Regions from separate parts of the Pantoea sp. X-Soil-MYKO-1289 genome, predicted to be linked through region 2. Evidence: predicted binding sites of a transcription regulator. Region 2 holds the regulator's gene; the other holds the start of a gene.
The links. The regulator sigma-54, encoded in region 2, starts transcription at its own class of promoters, with help from an activator protein. The targets are predictions, from matches to a motif close to GTTGGCACANNTTTCGCTNT.

Region 1 (10,274 bases), 520 kb from region 2:
CGGCCGAGGTCACTCCAGACGCCCAGCACGCGATTGAAATCGATATCAACAATCACATTGCCTAAATCAAAAATGTACAACATGTCGTTACTCCTCTGGTTCCCTGGATCATTCACTCTAGCGGCAAAACCAGGGGCTGAACAGGTAACAGGCAGGAGAAAATCCGTTATGGTAGCTGACGCAGGCGGGCGGTGCCGCTGCGGCGGGACAATGCGCGTCAGAAAGGCGGCAGGAATAAAAAAAGCCCCGCTGAGCGGGGCTTTTTATCAGAGCGAAACGTCTTACTCTTTCGGACCGCGCGACGCGCGTTTGCGGTCGTTTTCGGTCAGGTGACGTTTACGGATACGCACCGACTGCGGCGTGACTTCAACCAGCTCGTCGTCATCGATGAATTCGATGGCCTGTTCAAGGGTCATCTTCACCGGCGGCACCAGCGTGGTCGCTTCATCCGTACCGGAAGCACGCATGTTGGTCAGCTTCTTACCGGTCAGGCAGTTAACGGTCAGGTCGTTGGAGCGGCTGTGAATACCGATGATCTGGCCTTCATAGACTTCCGCGCCGTGGCCCAGGAACAGCTTGCCGCGATCCTGCAGACCGAACAGGGCGAAGGCAACCGCTTTACCCTGGCCGTTAGAGATCAGCACGCCGTTCTGACGCTGGCCCACTTCGCCCGGACGAATGTCGTCATAGTGGCTGAAGGTGGAATAGAGCAGACCGGTACCTGAAGTCATGGTCATGAATTCGTTACGGAAGCCGATCAGACCACGGCTCGGAATAACGTAGTCAAGACGCACGCGGCCTTTGCCATCCGGATCCATGTTTTTCAGATCGCCTTTACGCTCGCCCATGGCTTGCATAACCGCGCCCTGGTTGTTCTCTTCGATATCCAGCGTGACGTTCTCGAACGGCTCTTGTTTACGGCCGTCGATTTCACGGAAGATAACTTTCGGACGGGAAACCGCCAGTTCGAAGCCTTCGCGACGCATGTTTTCGATCAGCACCGACAGGTGCAGTTCGCCACGGCCCGATACGCGGAACGCGTCCGCATCTTCGGTTTCTTCTACGCGCAGCGCAACGTTGTGCACCAGCTCTTTGTTCAGGCGCTCAAGGATCTGACGTGAAGTCACATACTTGCCTTCCTGACCGCAGAACGGCGAGGTGTTGACGTTGAAGAACATGGTCACGGTCGGTTCGTCGACGCTCAACGCCGGCAGCGCCTCTACATTCTGCGGATCGCAGATGGTATCGGAGATGTTCAGCTCGCCCAGGCCGGTGATCGCGATGATGTCGCCCGCTTCCGCCAGGTCGGTGTCGATACGCTCCAGGCCCAGGTGGCCCAGCACTTTACCGACTTTACCGTTGCGCGTTTTGCCTTCGCTGTCGACAACGGTCACCTGCTGGTTCGGCTTAACTTTACCGCGCTTGATGCGGCCGATGCCGATCACGCCCAGGTAGTTGTTGTAGTCCAGCTGCGAAATCTGCATCTGCAGCGGCGCGTCAACTTCCACCTGCGGCGGAGAAACGTGCTCGACGATCGCCTGGTACAGCGGGGTCATATCTTCAGCCATGTCGGTGTGATCCAGACCGGCGATGCCCTGCAGCGCAGATGCGTAAATGATCGGGAAATCAAGCTGCTCGTCGGTCGCGTCCAGGTTGACGAACAGGTCGAATACCTGGTCAACAACCCAGTCAGGACGCGCGCCCGGACGGTCAATTTTGTTGATTACAACGATCGGCTTCAAACCATGGGCAAAGGCTTTTTTGGTCACGAAGCGAGTTTGCGGCATAGGGCCATCCATCGCATCGACAACCAGCAGCACCGAATCAACCATGGACATGACGCGCTCTACCTCACCGCCAAAGTCGGCGTGTCCTGGGGTATCAACGATGTTGATACGGTAGTCATTCCATTTGATAGCGGTGTTTTTAGCGAGGATGGTAATTCCACGCTCTTTCTCCAAATCGTTGGAGTCCATCACACGCTCAGTCGCTTCGGTACGCGCGTCAAAGGTACCGGACTGTTGCAGCAGCTTATCAACCAGGGTGGTTTTACCATGGTCTACGTGCGCGATGATGGCGATGTTACGCAAATTTTCGATCACAACTTTGCCTCAGGCATTAGAAATAGCGCGCTATTGTACACGGATTAAGCGGGATACTGAACACGATCACACTTTTCACCTGAAGTTTATTGCACTGGCGGAAATTTGCGCTGGATGCGGTGCACTTAATGCACTAAGTTGGATGCTCGCACCATTTTGGTGCTACAAAAAGGCGGCAAAGCACAATTTTGGTGCAAATTCGCCAGCCTGGTGCAGCGCGCTGGCAACAAAAGGGTGCGCACAGGCGGGATTTAGCCGCAAAAAAGAAAGTTGGCACAGAATTCGCTTTATCTCTTTCAAGCGAAAACAGCAGTTGCACGACGGTTGCAGAGCTTGCCGAGATCGGTTGGTTGGGAATGGCGGTCAGACACTTCAGGTTTCAGACGACGCAGCCACTCACCACGATGACAATGACCATTTCCAGGAGAGTTGAGTATGTCCGCTGAACACGTTCTCTCGATGATGAACGAGCACGAAGTTAAGTTTGTTGACCTGCGTTTTACCGATACCAAAGGTAAAGAACAGCACGTTACTATCCCTGCTCACCAGGTTAACGCTGACTTCTTCGAAGAAGGCAAAATGTTTGACGGCTCCTCTATCGGCGGCTGGAAAGGCATTAACGAATCAGACATGGTGCTGATGCCGGACGCGACCACCGCCGTTCTGGATCCGTTCTTCGAAGACCCGACGCTGATCATCCGTTGTGACATCCTCGAGCCAGGCACCATGCAGGGCTACGATCGCGACCCGCGCTCTATCGCCAAACGCGCTGAAGAGTATCTGCGCTCGTCCGGCATCGCCGACACCGTGCTGTTTGGACCGGAGCCGGAATTCTTCCTGTTCGACGACATCCGTTTCGGCTCTTCAACTTCCGGTTCGCACGTCGCTATCGACGATATCGAAGCGGCCTGGAACACCGGCAAAGAGTACGAAGGCGGCAACAAAGGCCACCGTCCTGGCCTGAAAGGCGGCTATTTCCCGGTTCCGCCGGTCGACTCCGCGCAGGATATCCGTTCTGCCATGTGTCTGACCATGGAGCAGATGGGCCTGGTGGTTGAAGCGCACCACCACGAAGTGGCGACCGCTGGCCAGAACGAAGTGGCGACCCGCTTCAACACCATGACCAAGAAAGCGGACGAAATTCAGATCTACAAATATGTGGTGCACAACGTCGCGCACGCCTACGGCAAAACCGCGACCTTTATGCCGAAGCCGATGTTCGGCGACAACGGTTCAGGCATGCACTGCCATATGTCGCTCTCTAAAGGCGGCGTGAACCTGTTCGCAGGCGACAAATACGGCGGCCTGTCTGAAACCGCTCTGTTCTACATCGGCGGCATCATCAAGCACGCGAAAGCGATCAACGCGCTGGCGAACCCGACCACCAACTCCTACAAGCGTCTGGTGCCTGGCTACGAAGCGCCGGTTATGCTGGCTTACTCTGCCCGTAACCGCTCCGCCTCTATCCGTATTCCGGTTGTCGCCAGCCCGAAAGCACGCCGTATCGAAGCGCGCTTCCCGGATCCGGCCGCTAACCCGTACCTGGCGTTCACCGCGCTGCTGATGGCTGGCCTGGACGGCGTGATCAATAAGATCCACCCGGGCGATGCGATGGACAAAAACCTGTACGATCTGCCGCCGGAAGAAGAAGCGGAGATTCCAAAAGTTGCGGGTTCGCTGGAAGAAGCGCTGAACGCACTGAACGAAGATCGCGAGTTCCTGACCCGCGGCGGCGTGTTCACCGACGACGCCATCGATGCCTACATCGAACTGCGTAAAGTTGAAAACGACCGTATCCGCATGACGCCGCATCCGGTTGAGTTCGAACTTTACTACAGCGTTTAATCTTTATTCTGCACCGGTCGCGTTGCCGCCCAGGCGGCAACAGGATAGATCCCGAGGCTGCTAACGCAGCGGCGACGCGCAAGGCGCAGAAGATTTTTGTTGCCGTGGAAACTTTAGCCCATCTCCGGATGGGCTTTTTTCGCCGCGAAATCATCGTTCAGCCGTCTGGAAACAGGCGCGGAAGAGTATAATGCACTAAATTAGTGCAGAGGAACGCTGTATGGCAACTGGCTCCCTGCCCGACGCGGGGCAAATTCTCAACTCCCTGATAAACAGTATTCTGCTGGTGGACGACGATCTGGTCATCCACTACGCCAACCCGGCGGCGCAGCAGTTACTGGCGCAAAGCTCACGCAAATTGTTCGGCACGCCGCTGCCCGATCTGACCGGCTACTTTTCGCTGAATATCGAGGTGATGCGCGAGAGTCTGGAGGCTGGCCAGGGCTTTACCGACAGCGAAGTGACGCTGGTGGTCGACGGCCGCGCGCACGTGATGGCGCTGACGGCGCAACGGCTGCCGGACGGTTTTATTCTGCTGGAGATGGCGCCGATGGATAACCAGCGCCGTCTCAGCCAGGAGCAGCTTCAGCATGCGCAGCAGGTGGCGGCGCGCGATCTGGTGCGAGGACTCGCACACGAAATTAAAAATCCGCTGGGCGGGCTTCGCGGCGCGGCGCAGCTGCTGTCGCGCGCGCTGCCCGATCCGTCGCTGAACGAATATACCAAAGTCATTATCGAGCAGGCGGACCGCCTGCGTAATCTGGTGGATCGTCTGCTCGGTCCGCAGCAGCCTGGCATGCATATCACGCAGAGCATTCATCAGGTTGCGGAACGGGTGGTGAATCTGGTGTCGATGGAGCTGCCGGAGAATGTCGCGCTGGTGCGCGATTACGATCCCAGCCTGCCGGAGCTGCCGCACGATCCCGATCAGATTGAGCAGGTGCTGCTGAACGTGGTGCGCAACGCGCTGCAGGCGCTAGGCGATGAGGGCGGTACCATTATTCTACGCACCCGCACCGCCTTCCAGCTTACGCTGCACGGCACGCGCTATCGTCTGGTGGCGCGCATCGACGTTGAGGATGACGGCCCGGGCATTCCGGCGCAGCTGCAGGATACGCTGTTCTATCCGATGGTGAGCGGTCGCGAAGGCGGCACCGGCCTGGGTCTCTCTATCGCCCGTAGCCTGATTGATCAGCATTCAGGAAAAATTGAGTTCAACAGTTGGCCTGGACACACCGAATTTTCGGTTTATCTGCCTATTCGCCAGTGAGGTTTCTATGCAACGAGGGATAGTCTGGATCGTCGATGACGATAGCTCCATCCGCTGGGTGCTTGAACGCGCGCTTACTGGAGCCGGGTTAAGCTGCGCCACTTTCGACAGCGGCAATGAGGTGCTGGATGCGCTCTCGAGCAAAACCCCAGACGTTTTACTGTCAGATATTCGCATGCCGGGCATGGATGGGCTGGCGCTGCTGAAACAGATTAAGCAGCGTCATCCGATGCTGCCGGTCATCATTATGACGGCGCACTCCGATCTCGACGCGGCCGTCAGCGCTTATCAGCAAGGGGCGTTCGACTATCTGCCGAAGCCCTTTGATATTGATGAGGCGGTAGCGCTGGTCGAGCGCGCCATTAGTCACTATCAGGAGCAGCAGCAGCCGCGCAATCAGCCGGTCAGCGGCCCCACCACCGATATCATCGGCGAAGCGCCGGCGATGCAGGATGTCTTCCGCATTATCGGCCGCCTGTCGCGCTCGTCGATCAGCGTGCTGATCAATGGCGAATCGGGAACCGGAAAAGAGCTGGTCGCGCATGCGCTGCATCGTCACAGCCCGCGCGCCAAAGCGCCTTTTATCGCCCTCAATATGGCGGCTATCCCAAAAGATTTGATCGAGTCAGAGCTGTTCGGTCATGAAAAAGGGGCGTTTACCGGCGCGAATCAGATTCGTCAGGGCCGTTTCGAGCAGGCCGACGGCGGCACGCTGTTTCTGGATGAGATCGGCGATATGCCGCTCGACGTGCAGACGCGCCTGCTGCGCGTGCTGGCCGACGGGCAGTTTTACCGCGTCGGCGGCTATGCGCCGGTCAAAGTCGACGTGCGCATTATTGCGGCCACGCACCAGAATCTTGAGCTGCGGGTGCAGGAAGGCAAATTCCGCGAAGACCTGTTCCACCGGCTGAACGTGATCCGCGTGCATCTGCCGCCGCTGCGCGAGCGCCGTGAGGATATTCCTCGCCTGGCGCGCTATTTCCTGCAGGTGGCGGCCCGCGAGCTGGGCGTCGAGGCGAAAATTCTTCATCCAGAAACCGAAGCGGCGCTGACGCGTCTGCACTGGTCCGGCAACGTGCGTCAGCTGGAGAACACCTGCCGCTGGCTGACGGTAATGGCGGCCGGTCAGGAAGTGCTGATTCAGGATCTGCCTCCTGAGCTGTTCGAGTCCAGCACGCCGGACAATCCGGTGCAGTCGCTGCCGGACAGCTGGGCGACCCTGCTGGCGCAGTGGGCCGACCGCGCGCTGCGTTCCGGTCATCAAAACCTGCTCTCGGAAGCGCAGCCGGAGATGGAGCGCACCCTGCTGACCACTGCCCTGCGCCATACGCAGGGACATAAACAGGAAGCGGCAAGGCTGCTGGGCTGGGGGCGTAACACCCTCACGCGTAAGCTGAAAGAGCTGGGCATGGAGTAACGAGCGCGCGGCAAGGCGATTTTTTACACAAAACGTCGCCTTGCCCCGCTTTACATGCCGATGCCGTTCAGTATCATACCGGCGGCTATCGGGAGATGAACGATGTTAGATTCTTTTCTTCACATGATTTCGCACAATGTCGCCGTTATCGGCAGCGCCTTCGGTCACTCGCCGCAGGCGGCCTTCGCCACCGTACTGTGCGCCATCATGGTCAACCTGTTTAACTAAACTCCGCGCCAGCGCATTTTCGCCTTAAATCACGCGCGAAAACTGCTGCTGGCGCGCCTTCTGGCGTAGATAAACGTCAAAGCACATGCAGATGTTGCGGATCAGCAAACGGCCTGCGCCAGTGACCTGCAAACCGCCCGCCCGGCGCTCCACCAGCCCATCGTCGATCAGCGGCTGTAACAGCGCTAAATCCTCCGCGAAATAGTCGCAGAAGCGAATTGCGTGCTGCGCTTCAATGGCGCTGAAATCGAGCGAGAAGTTGCAAATTAGCTGCTTAATGACGTCGCGACGCAGACAATCGTCCGCGCTAAGCGCTACGCCGCGCCACAGCGCCTCGCCGCGCGTTGCTACCGCGTCGTACCAGCGATTCAGCTCTTTCTCGTTCTGCGCGTAGCTGTCGCCAGTCATGCTGATGGCGGACACGCCGAGCCCCAGCAGATCGCTGTCGCCCTGAGTGGTATAGCCCTGGAAGTTGCGATGCAGCAATCCGGCGCGCTGCGCCTGCGCCAGCTCGTCCTGCGGTTTCGCAAAGTGATCCATGCCGATAAAGTCATAGCCCTGCTGCGTCAGCGTCGCGATGGTCTGCTGCAGGATTTGCAGTTTCTGCTGCGCCGACGGCAGCTCCTGCTCTTTGATTTTACGCTGCGCCGCAAACAGCGCCGGCAGATGCGCGTAGTTGAACACGCTCATGCGGTCCGGATTAAGCGCAATCACGCGCTGCAGGGTATAGGCGAAGCTCTCCGGCGTTTGCAGCGGCAAGCCGTAGATAAGATCGATGCTGGTAGAGTGAAAGCCCTGCTCGCGCGCCCGCGCCATCAGCGCAAAGATCGCCTCTTCGTCCTGAACGCGATTGACGCGCTCCTGCACCGCTTTATTGAAATCCTGCACGCCCATGCTCAGCCGGTTAAAGCCGAGCTGGCGCAGGTGCGAAATGGTATCGGGATCGATTTCGCGCGGATCGACCTCGATCGACATCTCCAGATCGTCCGCCAGGCTGAAGTGATCCCTCAGCAAAGCCACCAGCCGTGAAAGCTGGTCATGATTAAGAAAGGTCGGTGTGCCGCCGCCCCAGTGCAGCTGCGTGACGCGCCGGTCGCGGAACAGCGGCGCGCGCTGGCGGATCTCCTGCGCCAGCGCCTCCAGATAGCGGTCTGCCTTATGCAGCTGGCGCGTTACGACCTTATTGCAGCCGCAGAAATAGCAGAGCTTATGGCAGAACGGGATATGAACGTAGAGCGACAGCGGGCGCTCCGGATAGCGCGCCACGGCACGCAGAAAATCCGCCTCGCCGTAGCTGTCGCTGAATTCAAGCGCAGTAGGGTATGAGGTATAGCGCGGACCGGCATAATTGTATTTTTCAATAAGCCGCTGGTCCCAGGAGACAGGTTGCAAAGACATGCTTACTCCTTCCGGTGACGTCTGAGAGAAGGTCGCGATGCAGAAGAGAGGAAAGGTGGGCGGGACTGAACCCGACGTAAACGTGACTTCAGACGCGACAGGCGGCGTAGTTTAGCCAATAACCCGATGAGATAACACGTCAGCAGCAGCGCTAAAATTGATCCAGGCCAAAACATAACGATTTACCTGTCTGGCGCGGCATGCGCCGGAGCGCATGCCGATCAAAAAACTCAGTTGCCTTTCAGCAGGCGATACATATCTTCTTCGGCCTGCTCATCTTCCGCTTCATCATCCATGTCGATGCCGAGCTGTTCCATCAGTTCATCGATGCGGTCCAGGGTTTCATCCAGCCAGGCCTGCTCTTCCGCCGACAGCGTGTCGCCGTTCTCCATGCGATCCAGCAGCGCGTCGAGACGCTCGCTGTTCTCCAGCTGCGCCAGCTCCTCTTCCGGGCTGAGACGCACTTTTTTCGCGACGGGTTTCGCCGCTTTTTTTACCGGCGCGCTCGCGGTTGCGCCATCCGCCACCAGCGGGATCGGCTTTTTGCTGCCGATGCGCGGATCTTTGGCTTTATTGCCCTGAGCAGATTTTCCCGCGCTGGCAGCAGGATTGGCGCGGCTGCCGGATGCGTTGCCGCGATGCTTTTTATCACGCTTGCGATCGCGTGCGGCCTCGTTAAGTTCTTCGCGCGATTTGCGCTTTGTTTTGCTTGCCGATTTAGCGTGCGCGCCGCGTACAGGTTGCTTCATGATGTCAGGTCTCACTGTTTTTAATCAGTATCAGTATAACCCTCTCACTCCTGACGCTGCTTTTTTGTCGGCGATGCGCACCTTAACGTACGTATCCTCTTCTCAAGCTCGTCTGACAACAGAGGGGACAGAATTGCGGCGAAATCTAGCAGAAAGCGGACAAAGAAAAAAGGCGACAGCCTGTGCTGTCGCCTTATTTCGCACCTTCCGTAGAAGGAATCATATTTTTAATCCCTTTTGGCTCGCAACGTCCCGGTCGATCCCGCGCCTGCTCAACTCCTGAGCGAATCCTTGTCCTTATCCGGCCTGTTATCCCTGACCGTCTCCTTTCCTTTGCTCGCGGTCGTCCCGACGCTCCTGAGCACATCATCCTGATGGGTGCTGCCTTGCACTGCCCAATAATGTAGACCAACCTGCGGAACCCACAACCTGACATCAGGCGTTTTTGCGCATTTAAACGCCTCACAACCTTCAAATACATGATTATAAAGGTTTTAAATTTTCAAATTTTTTAGTAAAAACAGTAATCGCTGGCAGCTTTAATGGCTAATATCTTACAAAAGCCAGCCGATCGATGCCGTCGGGCACTTTTGCGCCATAACGCGTATAATCAGCGCCAATGCCCGCATTCGTCTCTGGAGTTAAACTTTGTCTGCACTGAATTATCACGTTACCCATTTCATCCTCAGCGCCCCGGATATCCGCCATCTGCCAGCCGACACCGGTATTGAGGTCGCCTTCGCCGGGCGTTCCAACGCGGGTAAATCCAGCGCGCTGAATACGCTGACCAATCAAAAAAGCCTGGCGCGCACCAGTAAAACACCCGGACGCACGCAGCTGATCAACCTGTTTGAGGTCACTGAAGGCAAACGCCTGGTGGATTTGCCCGGCTACGGCTATGCCGAGGTGCCGGAAGAGATGAAGCGCAAATGGCAGCGCGCGCTGGGCGAATATCTGCAAAAGCGCGAAGCGCTGAAAGGCCTGGTGGTATTGATGGATATTCGTCATCCGTTAAAAGATCTCGACCAGCAGATGATTCAGTGGGCGGTAGAGAGCGGGATCCCGGTGATGGTGCTGTTGACCAAGGCGGATAAACTCGCTTCCGGCGCGCGCAAAGCGCAGCTCAATATGGTGCGCGAAGCGGCGCTGGCCTTTATGGGCGATGTGCAGGTGGAGATGTTCTCCTCCCTGAAAAAGATGGGCGTCGACAAGCTGCGTCAAAAACTGGACGTCTGGTTTAATGAACTGGCGCCTGCGCAGGACGA
Region 2 (10,274 bases):
TGGACGATGTGCTGAGCAAACCGCTTTCCGTTCCGGCGCTGACCGCCATGATCAAGAAGTTCTGGGATCATCAAAACGAAGAGGCTGACGCCGACCATCCTGAAAGCGATGACAAGACGCGCGCGCTGCTGGATGTGCCGATGCTGGAGCAATATATCGAACTGGTGGGCCCCAGCCTGATTACGCAGAGCCTGACGATGTTCGAACAGATGATGCCTGGCTATCTGGAGGTGCTCGATTCGAATCTCATGGCACGCGACCAGAAAGGCATTGCAGAAGAGGGGCACAAAATCAAAGGCGCGGCGGGATCGGTCGGGCTACAGCATCTGCAACAGGTGGCTAAACAGATTCAAAGCCCGGAGCTGCCGGCATGGTGGGACAACGTGGGCGAATGGGTTGAAGAGCTCAAGCGCGAGTGGCGTCATGACGTTCAGGTATTGCGCGACTGGGTAGCGGAAAGAGAAAACCAGAGGGCCTGAAAAAAAATGACCCCAGTCGAAGACCGGGGTGCGCGAATACTGCGCCAACACCAGGGAAAAAGTCGCTGTTGCTATACTTAGAGGAGTTCAAGCGCAGCAGCGTGGTATCGGTTAACGTCTGTCATCACCTTAGCAAATTCATCAATGACCAGGTAAAGATTCATTAAAATGTGTGATGTTGAGCAGCGTTTAAATACAGAAAACATTAATTTGGCAACACAGTCAAGTAAGGAATTAATTTCTGCGTTGCATTGCGCTTATTTTGACCAGTTGTTGCATTTTTTATGCGGTTTTCAGTTGCCATGACGATAAGAGCATGGCCTCAAACTAGGTAAAAGCGCGCATAACGGTTTCAGGCGTTTTAAGTTATGATAACGCAATGAAATTTAAAGTATAAAGCGCTGTTGCTCCGGGATTATCCAAAACGTTTTGGAAAGCACGCTTTTAAAGTTCCAGATTTGAATTAAGTCCTGCCATTTTACTGGAGCGGCGCATAAAATTTAGCGGCACAGGCAGCGTCCTGAAGATCAAATTAGCAGCCTGAAGTTGCCTGTTATGTAACCATTCGCTTCAATTGGTGAAAAGCACGACAGTGCGGCATTGGGTATAGTTTAGCAAATCGAATCATTTAAAATGGCGTTTATCACAAAACATTAAGTGTATGGCGTGAAAAGCGATAAGCGGACAACAAGTATGGAACCGATTCCTTTTTTACGGAAGTGCTTGATGTCATTCGATCTGTTTTAATATTTCATACGTAAAATGTGGCTTCTGTGGTCAGGTAATCCGCAAGTTTTGGTGTTTCTTCAGCGATTTTGACCAAAACGCGGCTTTCATCACGTCGGAAATTGATTAATGCAGGGAACAGGTAAGAGAACATTGCATGAGCAAGAATAAAGGGAACCGCTGGCAACGCGTAAAGCGCGCTGTTATCGGCGCAGTGGTTGCGATAGCCGGTATCTGGATCGCGGGAATTATTCTGTTTTCCTTTCTGCCAGTGCCGTTTTCAGCGGTGATGGCGGAACGGCAAACTGGCGCCTGGCTGCGCGGCGACTTTCATTATGTCGCGCACGCAGACTGGGTGGGGCACGACGAGATATCGCCGTGGATGGCGCTGGCGGTGATCGCTGCGGAAGATCAAAAATTTCCGGAGCACTGGGGTTTTGACGTCGACGCGATTGAAACGGCGCTGGGCAGCGAAGGCGAGCGCATGCGCGGCGCCTCGACGCTGTCGCAGCAAACGGCGAAAAATCTCTTTCTCTGGGATGGGCGCAGCTGGGTGAGGAAAGGGCTGGAGGCGGGCTTAACGGTCGGCATCGAAACCGTCTGGACCAAACGTCGCATCCTGACGGTTTATCTCAATATCGCCGAGTTTGGCCAGGGCACCTTCGGCGTGGAGGCGGCGGCGCAGCGCTATTTTCACAAGCCGGCCAGTCGTCTCACCATTGCGGAGGCGGCGCTGCTGGCGGCGGTGCTGCCGAATCCCATCCGTTTTCGTGCCGACGCGCCCTCAGGCTATGTGCGACAGCGTCAGCAGTGGATTATGCGCCAGATGCGCCAGCTGGGCGGAGAAGGCTTTTTGCAGCGCCATCATCTCAACTAGCCTTTACTCTTCGTCGAAGCCAGCTTCGAAAAGTTCGATGACGGCAGCCAGCGCCTGGCGCTCTTCCGGGCCGCTGGCTTCAATTTCAATATGACCGCCTTTCGCCGAGTCGAGCATCAGCAGGGCGATGACGCTGCTGGCCTCCGCCTCGGTACCGGATTCATTACGCAGCAGCACTTCAGCGTCGAAGCTCTGCACCAGCTCAAACAGCTTCATGGCCGGACGCGCGTGCATGCCCAGCTTATTTTTGATTTCCACGGTTTGTTTGACGGTCATGATTTGCGTTTTTCCAGCGTACGATGGCGTGACTGCACGTTTTTGCCGCGCGAGCGGAAGTAGTCCGCCAGCTGCTCGGCGATATAGACCGAGCGGTGTTTACCGCCGGTACAGCCGATGGCGACGGTCAGATAGCTGCGGTTGTTGGTTTCCAGCATCGGCAGCCACAGCTCAAGGTAGCTGCGTGTCTGGTAGATAAAGTTGTGTACTTCGGTATGACGATCGAGAAACGCCGCCACCGGGCGATCGAGGCCGGTCATCGGTCGCAGTTTAGGATCCCAGTGCGGGTTAGGCAGAAAGCGCACGTCGAAAACGTAGTCGGCGTCGATGGGGATGCCGTGCTTGAAGCCAAAAGACTCGAACACCATCGTCAGTTCGCGTTCGCGCTTGCCCAGCAGGCGCGTGCGCAGCATCTCCGCCAGCTCGTGCACCGACATCTCAGAGGTATCGATAATCAAATCGGCGCGGGAGCGCAGCGGCTCCAGCAGATCGTTCTCTTCATCAATGGCGCTTTCCAGCGACAGATTTTTGCTGGAGAGGGGGTGCAGGCGGCGCGTGTCGCTGTAGCGACGGATCAGCGTATTGCGATCGGCGTCCAGAAACAGCAGCTGCGGCGAAAAGGCGTCCGGCAGATTATTCAGCGCATGTTCGAACACCTCCGGCGATTCCGGCATATTGCGCACGTCGATGCTGACGGCGGCCGAAATATTGCGCTCCACCAGCGAATTCGCCAGCTCGGGCAACAGCACCACGGGCAGGTTATCGACGCAGTAGAACCCCATATCTTCCAGCGCGCGTAGCGCCACCGATTTTCCTGAGCCTGACCGACCGCTAACGATCATCAGCACCATGACCTTCTCTCCCGTTTTAAACCGGCGCGCACGCCGGTAAAGCGCAGTGCGCGTTACTGCTCCTCTGGAGCTTCTGTAATAATGGCGTAGAGTTCTTCATCGCTTTGTGCCGCGCGCAGGCGGCGACAGACGGTCTTGTCCGCCAGGCGTTTCGCGACCAGAGACAGCGTGTGCAGGTGGGTTTTGCACTGATCCGCCGGCACCAGCAGCGCAAACAGCAGATCGACCGGCTGGTTGTCCACCGCATCGAATGCGATAGGCTGGTCGAGGCTGATAAAGACGCCGACGGCGCGCAGCGTATCCTCTTCCAGCTTGCCGTGCGGAATGGCGATACCGTTGCCGATACCGGTGCTGCCCATGCGTTCACGGGTCAGGATCGCTTCAAACAGCGTTTGATGCGGCAGATTAAGCTGCTTTGCTGCCAGCTCGCTGATAATTTCCAGCGCGCGCTTTTTACTCTGGCAGTGTACGCCGCTGCGCGTACAGTCCGGCGTCAGCACGGTGCTCAGTTCCAGTGTCAGATCGTTATTCATTGTCGTTTCACTTGCGAGTTCACAGAGCCGCGGGCCTGCCGCGCTAAACGGCCGCGCGGTATCCCGTGGCGCTTGCACAGATGGCAAAACGGGGCGGTAAATCCGCCCCATCCTGACCGCCCTGAGCGCGCGGTAAGCGCGCTGCAAGCGTGAAGGTTAGTGTTTTTTCAGTTTGTCTTTGTGCCGGGTGAGCTGACGGGCGAGTTTATCCACCAGTCCGTCAAGCGCCGCGTACATATCTTCCGCTTCCGACGTGGCGTGCAGCTCGCCGCCGTTGACATGCAAAGTCGCTTCCGCAACCTGAGTGACCTTTTCCACTTTCAGAACAATATAAACCTGATTGATACGATCGAAGTAGTGTTCCAGTTTGGCAAATTTCGTGTTGATGAATTCACGCAGTGGTTCGGTGATTTCAACGTTTTGCCCAGTGAGGTTTAGCTGCATAGGTCTTCCTTCTCATTTCGGTCAAACCAGCTGTTTACGCTGGTTGGAGGGCGGGATAGATAAAGACTCGCGATATTTAGCGACGGTCCGGCGCGCCACCATGATGCCCTGTTCAGATAACATGGTGGTGAGCTTACTGTCACTCAAGGGTTTAGCGGGATTCTCCGCCGAGATTAATTTTTTCACCAGCGCGCGGATCGCCGTAGAAGAGGCTTCGCCGCCGCCTTCGGTATTCACGTGGCTGGAGAAAAAATATTTAAGTTCAAAGATGCCGCGCGGGCTGTGCAGGTATTTCTGCGTGGTCACGCGAGAGATGGTGGATTCATGCATATCCACGGCCTGGGCGATATCCGCCAGCACCATCGGACGCATAAACTCTTCGCCCTGCTCGAAAAAGGCCTGCTGCTGCTCGACGATGCAGCGCGTGACTTTCAACAGCGTATCGTTGCGGCTTTCCAGACTTTTGATCAGCCAGCGCGCTTCCTGCAGGTTGCTGCGGATAAACTGACTATCGCTGTCATTGCGCGCTGCGCCGCCCATAGCGGCGTAGTGCTGATTGATCCTGAGACGCGGCACGCTATCGGCGTTCAGCTCCACCGTCCAGCGCTTGCCGACCTTGCGCACCAGCACGTCGGGAATGACATATTCCGGCTCGCCGGTCTGCACCGACTGGCCAGGACGCGGATCCAGCGACTGAATGAGCAGCATCGCCTCTTTCAGCACATCTTCTTTGAAACGGGTGACGCGCATCAGGCTGCGGAAATCATGGTTGGCCAGCAGGTCGAGGTGCTCGCTGACGATCAGACGCGCTTCGGCCAGCATCGGCGTGGTCGGCGCGAACTGGGAAAGCTGCACCAGCAGACAGTCGCGCAGGTCGCGCGCGCCGACGCCGACCGGATCGAAGCGCTGAATGCGCTTCAGCACCGCTTCGACCTCATCCAGCGCCAGCTCTTCATCGCCCATGCTGTCGAGGATCTCGTCAAGCGAAACGGTGAGATAGCCGGTATCGTCGATGGCGTCGACGATCGAGGTGGCGATCGCGCGATCGGTATCGGTAAAAGGCGTTAAATCCACCTGCCACATCAGGTAATCCTGCAGCGACTGGGTGGTTTCGCCCTGATAGACCGGCAGCTCGTCGTCCTGATAGTCGGTGCCGGTGCCGGAAGGGGTGCCAGCGGTATACATCTCGTCCCAGGTGGCGTCGAGCGGCAAATCGTCCGGCATCTCTTTCTGTTCAAGCGCCTCGCGCGTGTCCAGCACCTCATCTTCCTGATAATCGCGGCTGTCGATCTCTTCATGCACTTCAGCCTGTTCCAGCAGCGGATTGCTCTCCAGCGCCAGCTGCAGCTCTTGCTGCAGTTCAAGCGTAGAGAGTTGCAGCAGCCGAATGGCCTGCTGCAACTGTGGAGTCATCGCCAGCTGTTGGCTGAACCTGAGTTGCAAACCTTGCTTCATATTCAGGACGGGATTTCCTAAGCAAACATCGTATTAACGACACCTTATCAGAGTCTGAACTCTTCGCCCAAATAAACCCGTTTAACCTGCTCATCTTCAAGAATTTCATTCGGCGTGCCGTGAGCGATAAGACGCCCCTGGCTGACGATATAGGCGCGTTCGCAAACCGCCAGGGTTTCACGTACGTTATGGTCGGTAATCAGCACGCCAAGCCCGCTGTCGCGCAGATGCTCGATGATTTTTTTAATATCGATAACCGAGATGGGGTCGACGCCGGCGAAAGGCTCATCCAGCAGGATAAATTTAGGATTAGCGGCCAGCGCGCGCGCAATCTCGACGCGGCGGCGCTCGCCGCCCGACAGCGCCTGACCCATGCTGTCGCGTAGATGGGCGATATGGAACTCATCCATCAGCTCGTTAGCGCGATCCTGACGCTGCTCTTCGGTGAGATCGTCGCGAATTTGCAGCACCGCCATCAGGTTGTCATAGACGCTGAGACGGCGGAAAATCGACGCCTCCTGCGGCAAATAGCCGATGCCGCGACGCGCGCGGGCGTGCAGCGGCAGGATGCTGATATCATCCTCATCGATCACGATACGGCCCGCGTCGCGCGGCACGATGCCGACGACCATGTAGAAGGTGGTGGTCTTGCCCGCGCCGTTAGGGCCGAGCAGGCCAACGATCTCGCCCGATTTTACCTGCAGGCTGACATCTTCCACCACGCGACGGCCTTTATAGGCCTTCGCCAGATTTTCTGCGATTAAAGTGGCCATAGCGATCAGTTACTCTTTTTCGGGCTGTTAGCGTTCTTGTCCTGCAGCTGCGACGGCACCAGCACAGTGGTGACGCGCTTGCTCTGACCCTGACTGTAGGCCTGCATTTTCTGCTCTTTGACCAGATAAGTAATACGGTCGCCTTTGATATTGCTGTCCTGCTGCTCGATATAGGCGTTGCCGGTCAGCTCAACAAAATCTTTCGCCAGCTCATAGTGCAGCTTAGCGGCGTGGCCCTGAACCGGCTTGCCGCTGTCCTGCATCTGGTAGAAGGTGGCGGGATTGCCGTAGGCGTCCACGATGGTTTTATTGCTGTCGCCGCCAGGACGCGTCACCACCACTTTATCGGCGGTGATTTTGATCGTTCCCTGGGTCACGATAACGTTGCCGGTAAAGGTCGCCACATTGCCTTGCAGGTCCAGCGCCTGGTTTTCGGAATCGATGTTGACGGGTTTGTCCGAGTCGCCGGTTACCGCCAGCGCGGGCAAGCTGGCCGCCAGCAGAGCGCCGACCAGGAAAAACTTAAGGCTGTTGTTGTGCATTTTGAATTTCATAATAAGTTTTGACCTTTTCAATCAACTCGGCGTTTTTCGTCCGTAAATTTCCGCGCATCTTCATGCCGGTAGAGTTAAAACCGCGCCCGAACAAGGTAACCTGATCGTCGGAGGTCACGTCCTGCGAGACGAGATTGACCTGCGCGTTGTCAGTTTTGATGCGCTGCAGCTGCGAATCCTGCGTCAGGGTATTCACCTCGACGTGGCCATACAGATAAAGCATACGATCTTTGGTTAATTTGGCTTTATCGGCGCGCACCGACCAGGTCGGCACTTTATTTTCGTCGTAGGTGGTCATGACCGGCTTGTCGAACCAGCTCACTTCATCCGCCGCGAAATAGGTCACTTTATCGGACACCAGTTTGTAAGCCAGCGCCCCTTGCGGGTTGTAGACCACGGTGTTCGAATTCGCGCTGGTGTAGGTCGGTTCCTGATCGTTGGCGGCGACCGGCGCGCTGCTGTCATCCTGGCTGGTCAGGTTCCAGCCGATCAATACCAGCGCAATTAAGGCCAGAATCAGCGTTATCCAACGCCTGCTTTTACTCATACCGATTGCCCTTTGGCATCCTCAAATTTGTTCTGCGCCATTAAAATCAGGTCGCACAGTTCGCGTACTGCGCCGCGTCCGCCTGCGATGCGCGTCACGTAATGGGCGCGCGGCAGCAGCACCGGATGCGCATCCGCTACCGCCACGCTCAACCCTACTCGGGCCATCACCGGCCAGTCGATTAGGTCATCGCCGATGTAGGCGACCTGCTCATCGGAAAGCGACAGTTTATCCAGAAGTTCGCGATAGGCCAAAAGCTTATCGGACTGTCCCTGGTAAAGATGACGAATGCCTAAGGTTTTGCAGCGATCCTCCATCAGACGCGCGTTGCGTCCGGTAATAATCGCCACTTCTATATCAGAGGTTAGCAAACAGCGGATGCCGTAGCCGTCGCGCACGTTAAAAGCTTTCAGCTCTTCGCCGTTATTGCCCATATAGATCACGCCGTCCGACATTACGCCGTCGACGTCGCAAATCAGCAGACGGATCTGACCGGCGCGCGCCATCACCTCTGCGCTGACCGGGCCGTAGCAGGTTTCCACCAGGGAAGTATTTACCGACATTCTCATTTCCTGTTCAGACTACGCCGGCGCGCAGCATGTCATGCATATGTACCACACCGAGCAGACGATCGTCATCGGCCACCAGCACAGCGGTAATATTTTTGTTTTGCATCAAGTTCAGCGCCTCAACCGCCAGCATATTGGGGCGGACCCGAATGCCGCCGCGCGTCATCACCTCCGCGATAGTCGCCTTCTGGAAGTCGATGCCCATATCGAAGATGCGGCGCAGGTCGCCGTCGGTAAAGATGCCTTCGATCTTCATCAGATCGTCGACGATCACCGTCAGCCCTAAATTTTTGCGCGTAATCTCCAGCAGCGCGTCGCGCAGCGAGGCGTCGCGCGTGACGTGCGGGATCTCGTCGCCGCTGTGCATAATGTCGCTCACGTGCAGCAGCAGCTTGCGCCCCAGCGCGCCGCCCGGATGCGACAGCGCGAAATCTTCTGCGGTAAAGCCGCGCGCTTCCAGCAGCGCTACCGCCAGCGCATCGCCCATTACCAGCGTCGCCGTGGTGCTGCTGGTCGGGGCGAGCCCGAGCGGGCAGGCTTCCTGCGGCACTTTTACGCACAGATGCACGTCGGCGGCGCGGCCCATGGCGCTGTCGGGGCGGCTGGTGAGGCAGATAAGCGGCACATGCTGGCGCTTCAGCACCGGGATCAGCGCCAGAATCTCGTTGGACTCGCCGCTGTTAGAGATGGCGAGCACCACATCGCTGCGGCCGACCATCCCCAAATCGCCGTGGCTGGCTTCGCCCGGATGCACGAAAAAGGCGGGCGTGCCGGTGCTGGCGAAGGTGGCGGCCATCTTCTTGCCGATATGGCCCGACTTGCCCATGCCCATCACCACGACTTTGCCCTGGCAGCGATAGATCATCTCGCAGGCGCGGGTAAAGTCGTCGTTAATATACTGGTCCAGCTGCTCCAGACCTTCACGCTCGATGCGCAGTACCGCTTTTCCCGCCGTCTGAAAGTCGAAGTTCGCGTTTGAAAGCTGAGTTGACATGGCAAATCGGTCCTTTGTTATCCGTCGAGGAAAGCGGGCTGCATCCACAACAGCGCGCCCCAGACGATGAAACCACAGAGTAAGAAAGCGCCTGCGGCGCGCCCGATGCGGCGGCGGCGCTGCAGGCAGAGCAGGGCGAACAGCGCGCTGACGGCCAGCATGACCCAGTAATCGCGCGCGAAGGCGTGCTCATCCACGCTACCAGGGTTGATCAGCGCCGGTAAGCCCAGCACGATGGCGATATTATAAATGTTGGCGCCGATAAGATTGCCGATGGCGATATCGTCTTCGCCTTTCAGCGCGCCCGCCAGCACCGTCGCCAGCTCCGGCAGACTGGTGCCCACCGCGATCAGCGTGGCGCCCATCACCAGCTCGCTGACGCCGAAATAATCGGCAAAGGTGGTGGCGTTGTCGATCACCATGCGCGTCGCCATGGGCAAAATAATCAGCGCGACCGCCAGCCAGAGAAAGGCGACCGTGTTGCCGCTCTCTTCGCGCGGCAGCTCCGCGAGCTGTTCGCGCGTCAGGGTATCGCTATTGTCCCGCTCGGCGCGGCGCGCAAAGCGGATCGCCACCAGCAGATAGGCGATGGCGATGGCGATCAGGCCGAGGCCGTCAAGGCGGCTCAGGTAGTTATCGAACAGCATCAGGCCGCTGAGCAGCGAGACCAGCAGCATCAGCGGCAGCTCACGCCGGATCAGGTTGGAGTATATGTTCAGAGGGTGCAGCAGCGCCGCGCCGCCGAGTATCAGTAAAATATTGGTAATATTGGAGCCCAGCGCGGTGCCGACGGCGAGATCCATCTGACCATGCTGCGCCGCTGAAAAAGAGAGGATCATCTCTGGCAGTGAGGTGCCGATGCTAACGACCGTCATGCCGATAATCAGCGGCGGGATGCCAAAGGATCGACACAGTATCGCGGCGCTAAACACCAGGCGATCGGCGCCATAAGCCAGTAAAATCAAACCAACGATCAGCAGGGCAGCGGCTACGAACATGAAAAATCCTTGGATGAAATGCATTGCCGACACGTCTTGTGCAGCAGGTTTCAGGTTCTGTCATCAGAAACAGGCGCTGATTTTGACCGTCTGAGCGGCAAAAGTAAATTTTATGCCCGCTTTCGCCAAATGAACGCAGTAAGTTTCTGTAATGCTATCGTGAACTGGCGCGTTACAGGCTACCATCGTAGGCTTTAT

Region 1: the regulator sigma-54 is predicted to act here: its motif matches at 2,372-2,391, upstream of glnA (glutamate--ammonia ligase).

The regions. Positions count from the first base shown of each region.
Region 1 covers NZ_AP036004.1:4,051,031-4,061,304, forward strand. Annotated here, with positions in the region: gene yihX (glucose-1-phosphatase) at 1-83, opposite strand, end outside; gene typA (ribosome-dependent GTPase TypA) at 282-2,102, opposite strand; gene glnA (glutamate--ammonia ligase) at 2,538-3,947, shown strand; gene glnL (nitrogen regulation protein NR(II)) at 4,168-5,217, shown strand; gene glnG (nitrogen regulation protein NR(I)) at 5,225-6,634, shown strand; gene AC6I7Z_RS19260 (YshB family small membrane protein) at 6,737-6,862, shown strand; gene hemN (oxygen-independent coproporphyrinogen III oxidase) at 6,887-8,260, opposite strand; gene yihI (Der GTPase-activating protein YihI) at 8,491-9,009, opposite strand; gene yihA (ribosome biogenesis GTP-binding protein YihA/YsxC) at 9,658-10,274, shown strand, end outside.
Region 2 covers NZ_AP036004.1:3,532,176-3,542,449, reverse strand. Annotated here, with positions in the region: gene arcB (aerobic respiration two-component sensor histidine kinase ArcB) at 1-479, shown strand, start outside; gene mtgA (monofunctional biosynthetic peptidoglycan transglycosylase) at 1,363-2,082, shown strand; gene npr (PTS phosphocarrier protein NPr) at 2,086-2,358, opposite strand; gene rapZ (RNase adapter RapZ) at 2,355-3,209, opposite strand; gene ptsN (PTS IIA-like nitrogen regulatory protein PtsN) at 3,263-3,742, opposite strand; gene hpf (ribosome hibernation promoting factor) at 3,899-4,186, opposite strand; gene rpoN (RNA polymerase factor sigma-54) at 4,208-5,641, opposite strand; gene lptB (LPS export ABC transporter ATP-binding protein) at 5,689-6,414, opposite strand; gene lptA (lipopolysaccharide ABC transporter substrate-binding protein LptA) at 6,420-6,968, opposite strand; gene lptC (LPS export ABC transporter periplasmic protein LptC) at 6,937-7,515, opposite strand; gene kdsC (3-deoxy-manno-octulosonate-8-phosphatase KdsC) at 7,512-8,078, opposite strand; gene kdsD (arabinose-5-phosphate isomerase KdsD) at 8,092-9,078, opposite strand; gene AC6I7Z_RS16845 (calcium/sodium antiporter) at 9,096-10,076, opposite strand.